2 linked regions of the Luteipulveratus mongoliensis genome follow. The main gene of each other region encodes a partner of the protein of the gene in region 2 in a complex. Links are inferred from orthologs where the notes say so. Each region holds a gene or a part of one and is shown on either strand. Other genes may lie near its edges.

Region 1 (3,667 bases), 1.4 Mb from region 2 along the record:
CCTTCCACACCTCGGTGGTGCCGTGAACCGACTTCTTGGACTTGGCGTCCGCCTTGGCCCGGTCGCGCTGCTCCTGCATGAGCCGGCGGAAGCCCGGCTCATCGACCTCGACACCGTGCTCGGACGCCATCTCCAGCGTCAGGTCGATCGGGAATCCGTAGGTGTCGTGCAGCTGGAACGCCTGAGCACCCGACAGCCGCGCCGGCCCCTGGTCACCGGTCGACGCCTGCGTCTGCTTGGCCTTGGTCACCGCGGTGTCGAGGATGGTCGTCCCGGACTCCAGGGTGCGACGGAACGCCTCCTCCTCGGCATAGGCGATCTGGCTGATCCGCGCGAAGTCGGTCTCCAGCTCGGGGTAGGACGCCTTCATCCGGTCCATGCTGATCGGAAGCAGCTCCGGGAGCGCCTTGTCCGCATAACCGAGCAGACGCATCGCCCGCACCGCGCGCCGCAGCATCCGGCGCAGCACGTAGCCGCGCCCCTCGTTGCCCGGCGTGACCCCGTCACCGATCAGCATCAGCGACGAACGCACGTGATCGGCCACCACCCGCAGGTGGATGTCGTCCGGGTGGCTGTGCGCCGCGTCCGGCCCGGAGTGAGCGCCGTACTTCTTGCCCGTCATCTCCGCGGCACGGTCCAGCACCGGGAAGACCTCATCGATCTCGTACAGGTTGTCGACGCCTTGCAGCAGCGAGGCGATGCGCTCCAGGCCCATTCCCGTGTCGACGTTGCGCGCGGGCAGCTCGCCCGCCACGTCGAAGTCCGCCTTGCTGCGCACTGCGGAGAGCTCGTACTGCATGAAGACGAGGTTCCAGATCTCCATGTAGCGGTCCTCATCGACCGCCGGCCCGCCCTCGACGCCGTACTCGGGACCGCGGTCGACAAAGATCTCCGAGCTCGGACCACCGGGACCCGCTACGCCCATGTGCCAGTAGTTGTCGTTCTCGTCGCGCCGGGTGATCCGCGCCTCCGGGATGCCGATCACGTCGCGCCACAAGGCGTACGCCTCGTCGTCGTCCTTGAAGACGGTCGGCCAGAGGCGATCCGCGTCCAGTCCGTATCCACCGTCTGGCTGAGGCGTCGTCAACAGCTCCCAGGCCATCTCGATGGCGCCGCGCTTGAAGTAGTCGCCGAAGGAGAAGTTGCCGTTCATCTGGAAGAACGTGCCGTGACGGGAGGTCTTGCCGACCTCGTCGATGTCGCCGGTCCGCACACACTTCTGCACACTGGTCGCGCGCTCCCAGGGCGGGGTCTGCTGACCGAGGAAGTAGGGCTTGAACGGCACCATGCCGGCGTTGACGAACAGCAGGTTGGGGTCGTCATAGATCAGCGGGGCGCTCGGCACGACCGAGTGGCCCTTGCTCTCGAAGTAGCGCAGCCAGCGGCGGCGGATCTCAGCGGTCTCCATGAGGGTTCCTTCATCGTTCGGGCGCAGCACCAGCTGCGCAGCCGGCATCAGCGCCGGCGGAGGGTCAGGGCGTCGGAGGCAGGGCCGATCGGCCCTGGATAGCTCGCCTGACCATCCGGGTGCACTCACCCAGCAGAACGCTCACTGACTCTCCTCTTGCAGGACACATCGATGCGCACGACCCTACCGTTGAGGGCCGTGCGCACCGACATCTGTTTCGGGTTGATCCGACTAGACGGGAGTGTCCTCCAACGTCGCGGTCAGGTCGTCCTTGATCTCCGGGAAGTGGCAGGCGATGCTGTGGCCTTCGCGGGCCCCGGTCTTGATCTGCAGGACCGGCTCCTCCTGCGAGCAGATCTCCTGCGCCTTCCAGCAGCGGGTGCGGAAGCGGCATCCACTCGGCGGATTGATCGGGCTCGGTACATCGCCCTCCAGCCTGATGCGCTCCTTCGGCTCAGCGCCGCGCACGACGTTGAGGTCAGGGGCCGCGGACAGCAGAGCCTGGGTGTACGGGTGCTGCGGGGCCTCGTAGATGTCCTCGCGGTCACCGACCTCCATGATCTTGCCGAGGTACATCACCGCGACCCGGTCACAGAAGTGCCGAACGACACCGAGGTCGTGCGCCACGAACACGAACGCCAGGTTCAGCTCACGCCGCAGCTTCTCGAGCAGGTTCATCACCTGCGCCTGGATCGAGACGTCGAGCGCGGAGACCGGCTCGTCAGCGACGATCAGCCGCGGCTCGACGGCCAGCGCTCGCGCGATCCCGATGCGCTGCCGCTGGCCGCCCGAGAACTCGTTCGGGTACCGGTTGATGTGCTCCGGGTTGAGGCCGACCAGCTCAAGCAGTTCCTGGACCCTGGCCTTGCGCTTGTCCTTGGGGACCAAGTTGTGGATCTCCAGGGGCGTGCTGATGATCGTGTTGACCGTCTGCCGCGGGTTCAGCGACTGGTACGGGTCCTGGAAGATCAGCTGCATGTCACGGCGCAGGGGCCGTAGCGCCCGCTCCTTGGCATGGCCGATCTCCTGGCCGTCGAACTTGATCGAGCCGGACGTCGGCTCGAGCAGTCGGGTGACCAGGCGGCCAGTTGTCGTCTTGCCGCAACCGGACTCCCCCACCAAGCCGAGTGTCTCGCCAGGCGCGACGTCGAACGAGACGCCGTCAACAGCGCGAACGCTCTTGTTGGCCGGAAAGAGGCCGTTGTACTCCTTGACCGGGTAGTGCTTGACCAGGTCGGTGACCTCGAGCAGTGCCTCGCGCGGGCCGCCACGTCGGGGATGGACCACCGTGTCCGAGGTCTCGGTGTCTGCTGTGCTCATGTCCATCACTCCAGGGTCGAGGCGATCTCGGCATCGAAGATGCCTCCGGGGTCAGCAAGGTGGCAGCGCGACGTACGCGTACTGTCGCCTCCGCGAACCTCCAGGGCCGGCAGCTCCTTGGAGCACAGGCCCCCGCCCACCCGGTCCATGAAGTCACACCGTGGGTGGAACGAGCACCCGGTCGGCAGGTTGATCAACGACGGCGGGAGACCACGGATGGTGCGCAGGTTGCCGCCCTTGGCCGACAGCTTGGGCACCGAGCCGAGCAGGCCCCAGGTGTAGGGATGCCGCGGTGTCGCGAGCACCTCTTTCGCCGTGCCGTGCTCGACCGCCCTGCCGCCGTACATCACCATGACGTCGTCAGCGACTTCGGCGACCACCGCGAGGTCGTGCGTGATCAGCACGATGGCCGACCCGAACTCGCGCTGGAGATCGTTCAGCAGGTCCAGGATCTGAGCCTGGACCGTGACGTCCAGAGCCGTCGTCGGCTCGTCAGCGATGAGCAGTCTCGGGTCATTGATCAGACCGAGAGCAATCATTGCGCGCTGACGCATACCGCCCGAGAACTCGTGCGGGTACTGCTTTGCCCGACGATCCGGGTTGGGGATACCGACGCGGTCGAGCATCTCGACCGCTCGCTTCATCGCCACTGACTTGGACACCTTGTGGTGCGCCAGGTAGCCCTCGGCGATCTGCGGCCCGATCTTCTTGAACGGGTGGAACGAGCTCTGCGGGTCCTGGAAGATCATCGAGACCGTGCTGCTGCGCATCCGGCGCATGACCGACGAGGAAGCGCGGACCATCTCGGTCCCGTCCAGCTCGATGGATCCGCTGATCCGGGTTCGCTTCGGATCGTGCAAACCCATCACGGCCATGCTGGAGACGCTCTTGCCCGACCCGGACTCGCCCACGATCGCCAACGTCTTGCCCTGGTCCAGG
Region 2 (4,116 bases):
TCGCTGTAGAACACGTTGCTCAGTCGCGAGCTACGCAGCAGCAGAACCTTGCCGTAGAGACCGGGGTAGACCTCGGCCTCCTGCATCACGCGCTTGTCGATCGCGCCGTACTGCGCGTCTCGCGCGCCCTTGTCGACGGTGGCGACAGCCTTGTCGAGCATCTGGTTGACCTGCGGAATGCGCACGCTCACGTTGGATGAGCCACCGGTCTCCCGGATGACGCGGCTGTCGACGATCTGCGAGATGAACCCGAAGCCGTCGTTCCAGTCCGCACCCCAGCTGTTGGTGGCGAGACCGACACCGTTCTTGCGCATGTAGGGCGGGTTGCCGGCGAACTGGGAGAAGTAGTCACCGGACGGAACACCCTTGAGCGTGAGCTTGATGCCGATCCGCTTGAGTGACTGCTGCACCGACTCGGCGGTGGCCCGCTCCTTCGGGCGGTCGGCCCGGTAGAGCATGGTCGTGGAGAAGCCGTTCGGCTGACCGCACTTGGTCAGGCTCTCCTTGGCCTTGGTCAGGTCGCCCTTGTGGTCCTTGCCGTTCGGGTACAGGTCGAACTTGGAGTAACCCGGGATGCTCGGCGGCATGACCGTCGTCGCGAGGTCACCACCGGAGAACTGGCCGCCGTACGCCGTCTGGTAGCCCGTCTGATCGATGCCGTACATCACGGCCCTGCGGCACTCGATGTTGTCGAACGGCTTCACCTGCGACGTGATCGACAGGTACTGCAGGCGCGCGATGGTCGGGTTGTCCGACCGAGCCTTCAGCGCCGGGTCCGCGAGAATGGTGCCCTGGGCCGCAGCCTGGACACCCGTACCAGCGATGTCGACATCGAGGCTGCCGTCCTTGATGCGGTTGTCGATGTCATTGGCGTCGACGTTGAGCGTGACCTCGTAGCCGTCCGGCAGCGCCTTACGCAGCGGGTCGGTCTTGGCGTCCCAGTGCGGGTTGCGCTTCAGGGTGTAGAGCTTGCCGTTCTGCACCTTGTCGAACATGTAGGGACCACTGGAGATCACGTGGTTGCGGTACTTCGAGCCCGTGTCCTTGGCCTGCGGCACAGGCACGGTCTGCGGCAGCTGGGCCAGGTAGTCGAAGCCACCGAAAGCCTGCTTGAGGTGGAAGACGATCGTGTAGTTGTCCGGGGTGCTGATCGCCGAGTCGGTGTTCATCCCCTTGGACTTGTAGGGGCCCTTCCAGTCCTTCGGCAGGTTGAGGAACTGCTCGAAGTACGCCGGACCGTTGGGGAAGGTGACCTTGTCGGTCGAGCGAAGGACCGCGTACTTCACGTCCTGCGCCGTCACCTCCTTGCCGTCCTCGTACTTGACGCCCTTGCGAATCTTGTACGTCCAGGTCTTGCCGCCATCGGTCGGCTTGCCGAGGCTCTCAGCAAGGTCCGGGACCAATTCATTGCTGGCCTTGCCGGGAGCCGCCTTGAAGGTCAGCAGCGAGCGGCCGTAGACGCGCAGGAAGTCCCAGGACATGCCGTAGTACGTCTCACCGGGGTCTGGGGTGTCCCAGTCCTCGGAGTGGGCGAGCTTGATGATGCCGCCCTTCTTGGTGGACGGGTTGAGCACCGACGTCAGGCCGGCGTTGAAGGCTTCCTTACCGCCCTTGCCGTTGCCGTCACCGGAGGTGCCGTCGCTGGAGCTGCCCCCGCATGCGGTCAGCCCCAACGCGAGCACGGCGCCAGCGGCGACCGTGAGCTTCAATCGCTGTTTTCTCATGGTGTGGGTACACCCCTTCTGTGTGGAGCTGGCCGTTTGTCGAGCCAGGTGCGGTGGTGTCGAGGAGTCATCGGTTGCCCTTCGGGTCGAGCGCATCGCGCAGCCCGTCCCCGAAGAGGTTGAAGGCCAGCACGGTCACGAAGATCGCGAGTCCGGGCCAGAGCATGAAGTGCGGCATCGTGTAGTAAGAGACCGCATCAGAGAGCATTCCGCCCCACGTCGCGGTGGGCGCCTTGATGCCGACACCGAGGTAGGACAGGGCGGCCTCGAACAGGATGTTGGTCGGGATCAGCAATGTCGCGTAGATCAGGATCGGCGGCATGAGGTTGGGTAGCACTTCACTGACCAGGATGTGAGGACGCTTGGCGCCTAGGCTTCGGGAGGCATCGATGAATTCGCGCTCGCGCAGAGACAACGTCTGGCCGCGCACGATCCGGCCGATGTAGGGCCAGTTGAAGAAGCCAATGATGAACACCATCAGGGTGATTCGCAGCGGATCGCCCTTCAAGCCGAAGGCCGCGTCCGGGATGACTCCGGCGAGGGCGATGGCGAAGACCAGGATGGGGAACGCGAGGAACAGGTCCATCAGCCGGCTGATCAGCGCATCGACCCGACCGCCGAAGAAGCCGGCGATGATCCCCATCGTGGTGCCAATGACCACCGACAGCAGCGTCGCAAGGAAGGCGATCAGCAGCGAGATGCGCGAGCCGTAGACGACCCGGCTGAAGATGTCGCGACCCTTCTGCGGCTCGACGCCCATCAGGTGATCCCAGCTCATGCCGCCGAACTTGCCGTGCGGGGCCATCGTGCCGCCCTGGGTGTCCACCAGGTCGGTGTGCCAGACGTTGGGGTCGGTGCCGAAGATGTTGACGATGAGCGGTGCGAAGATCGCCATCAGCGTGAGCAGCACGATGACGATGCCTCCGCCCATGGCTACGCGGTCGCGCTTGAGGCGGCTCCAGGCGATGCGGCCGAGCGACCGCCCTTCGATCTTCTTGGCTTCAGCGAGGGTCTCAAGCTGTGGCACGTGCCCAGGGCCGACTTCGAGCGGAGCGGTCACGGGAACCCAGCACCTACCTTGTCATCCAGAATGTGAGATCAAGACTGCCGCCTCAACCTGACGCCCGTGGGCGTTTGAGTCAAAGGCTTCCGGATCCCTGTTGCTCAATCGTGACCGGATGGTGGGCGGACCCCAGGCTCGACGGATGCGGGCTGAGTCGACACGCCTCGTGGCTGCGAGCGCTCGTCGGCTCGTTGCGGGTTCGCCAGTGCGACGACGCGTTACGGAGGAGGTGGCGCGTTGGCCGCGGCGTCATCCGTCCGCTGGCGAAACGGCGGGCCGGTGCGGAGGCTCAGATGGTGTGTCTGCGTCGCACGCTGCCTGGGCCTTGTCGAGGTGCTCTGTGATTTGTTGCTCGAGCCATGGGTCGGAGCGTTCGACAGCGATCTGCAGGGCCTCGTGATGGACCCGCACTGCGTCCTGGGCGGATCCACCCAGGAGAAGGGCGCACCCAAGGTCGTCGAGTACCCGGGCTTCGGCCATCCGATCACCGAGCGCATGCAGTTTCTGTGCGGACTCTTGCAAGTTCGCGACCCCTTGAGCGTGCATGCCCAGTTCCACCCGTGTCAGGCCAATGGAGCCCAGCGTGATGGCGATTCCACGCTCATCCATCGTTGTTCGCCGTAGGGCAAGGGCCTCCTCGTGACATTCGAGAGCACTGTCGTACTCCTCGCGATCGCGGTGGAGCGATCCGAGTAGGAATAGCGCCTTGGACTGCCCTCTTGCATCGTCAATCTGTCTATTGATGTGGAGAGCCTCACTCGCATATTCGGCGGCGTCGTCAGCCCTGCCCATGCGCCTCAAGACGTTGCCGGCATTCAGGGTCACGAGCGAAACGAAGCGATTCTGCTTGTGGGCAAGGAACTCGACCTTGCTCATGTTCAGATATCTCAATGCAGAGTCTGAATGTCCGAGTTGAGCATGGGCTACTCCAAGGTCTGCGTTGAGCATGGCGTGGATCTTTCCTGGGGGAGCCACGGTGAGCGCATGTTCCAGGATTGCCGCCCACGTCGATGTGCGTTCGTTGGCGAGGAAGTAGGTCGAGAGGCCAGCCGCAACGTCGGCTACAGCTGATGGCGCGATCTCCTGAGCTTGCGCCATCAGTAGGCGGACGTTGGGTATCTCTCGTTCGAACCAGTCCCTTGCTTCCGCCGCGGTCGAGACCATGGACGGCTTTGCAACCTTGGGCAGCGGACGGAGGCTCTGACGCGCGTTTGCCGGCTCAAAGACCGCTGACGCGTGCCAGGCCATGTCTACATAGTGCTCGAGGGCCCGTGTGATGGCGGACTGGCGTTCGGCAACGGTCAGGCGTTCCGCGCCGAGTTCGCGGCC

Evidence for each region. The genes of interacting proteins can lie anywhere in the genome.
Region 1: the proteins of VV02_RS20400 (region 2) and VV02_RS13825 are in contact, whole or in part, in a cryo-EM structure (PDB 8Z21), measured with the Escherichia coli proteins. The link is inferred for Luteipulveratus mongoliensis from one-to-one orthologs.

Annotation. Positions count from the first base shown.
Region 1 is NZ_CP011112.1:2,898,223-2,901,889, reverse strand. What follows is about bases 685-3,667. They hold VV02_RS13825 (ABC transporter ATP-binding protein), read right to left. Parts: upstream 2,729-3,667; coding sequence 1,640-2,728; downstream 685-1,639. Other genes in these bases: VV02_RS13820 (ABC transporter ATP-binding protein), read right to left, coding at 2,734-3,667; alaS (alanine--tRNA ligase), read right to left, coding at 685-1,408. In the rest of the region: more of alaS, read right to left, coding at 1-684. UniProt on the Escherichia coli protein: Part of the ABC transporter complex OppABCDF involved in the uptake of oligopeptides and of the ABC transporter complex MppA-OppBCDF involved in the uptake of the cell wall murein tripeptide L-alanyl-gamma-D-glutamyl-meso-diaminopimelate.
Region 2 is NZ_CP011112.1:4,315,582-4,319,697, reverse strand. The notes cover bases 772-3,518. They hold VV02_RS20400 (ABC transporter permease), read right to left. Parts: upstream 2,752-3,518; coding sequence 1,792-2,751; downstream 772-1,791. Other genes in these bases: VV02_RS20395 (XRE family transcriptional regulator), read right to left, coding at 3,037-3,518; VV02_RS20405 (ABC transporter substrate-binding protein), read right to left, coding at 772-1,724. Outside these bases: more of VV02_RS20405, read right to left, coding at 1-771; more of VV02_RS20395, read right to left, coding at 3,519-4,116. UniProt on the Escherichia coli protein: Part of the ABC transporter complex OppABCDF involved in the uptake of oligopeptides and of the ABC transporter complex MppA-OppBCDF involved in the uptake of the cell wall murein tripeptide L-alanyl-gamma-D-glutamyl-meso-diaminopimelate.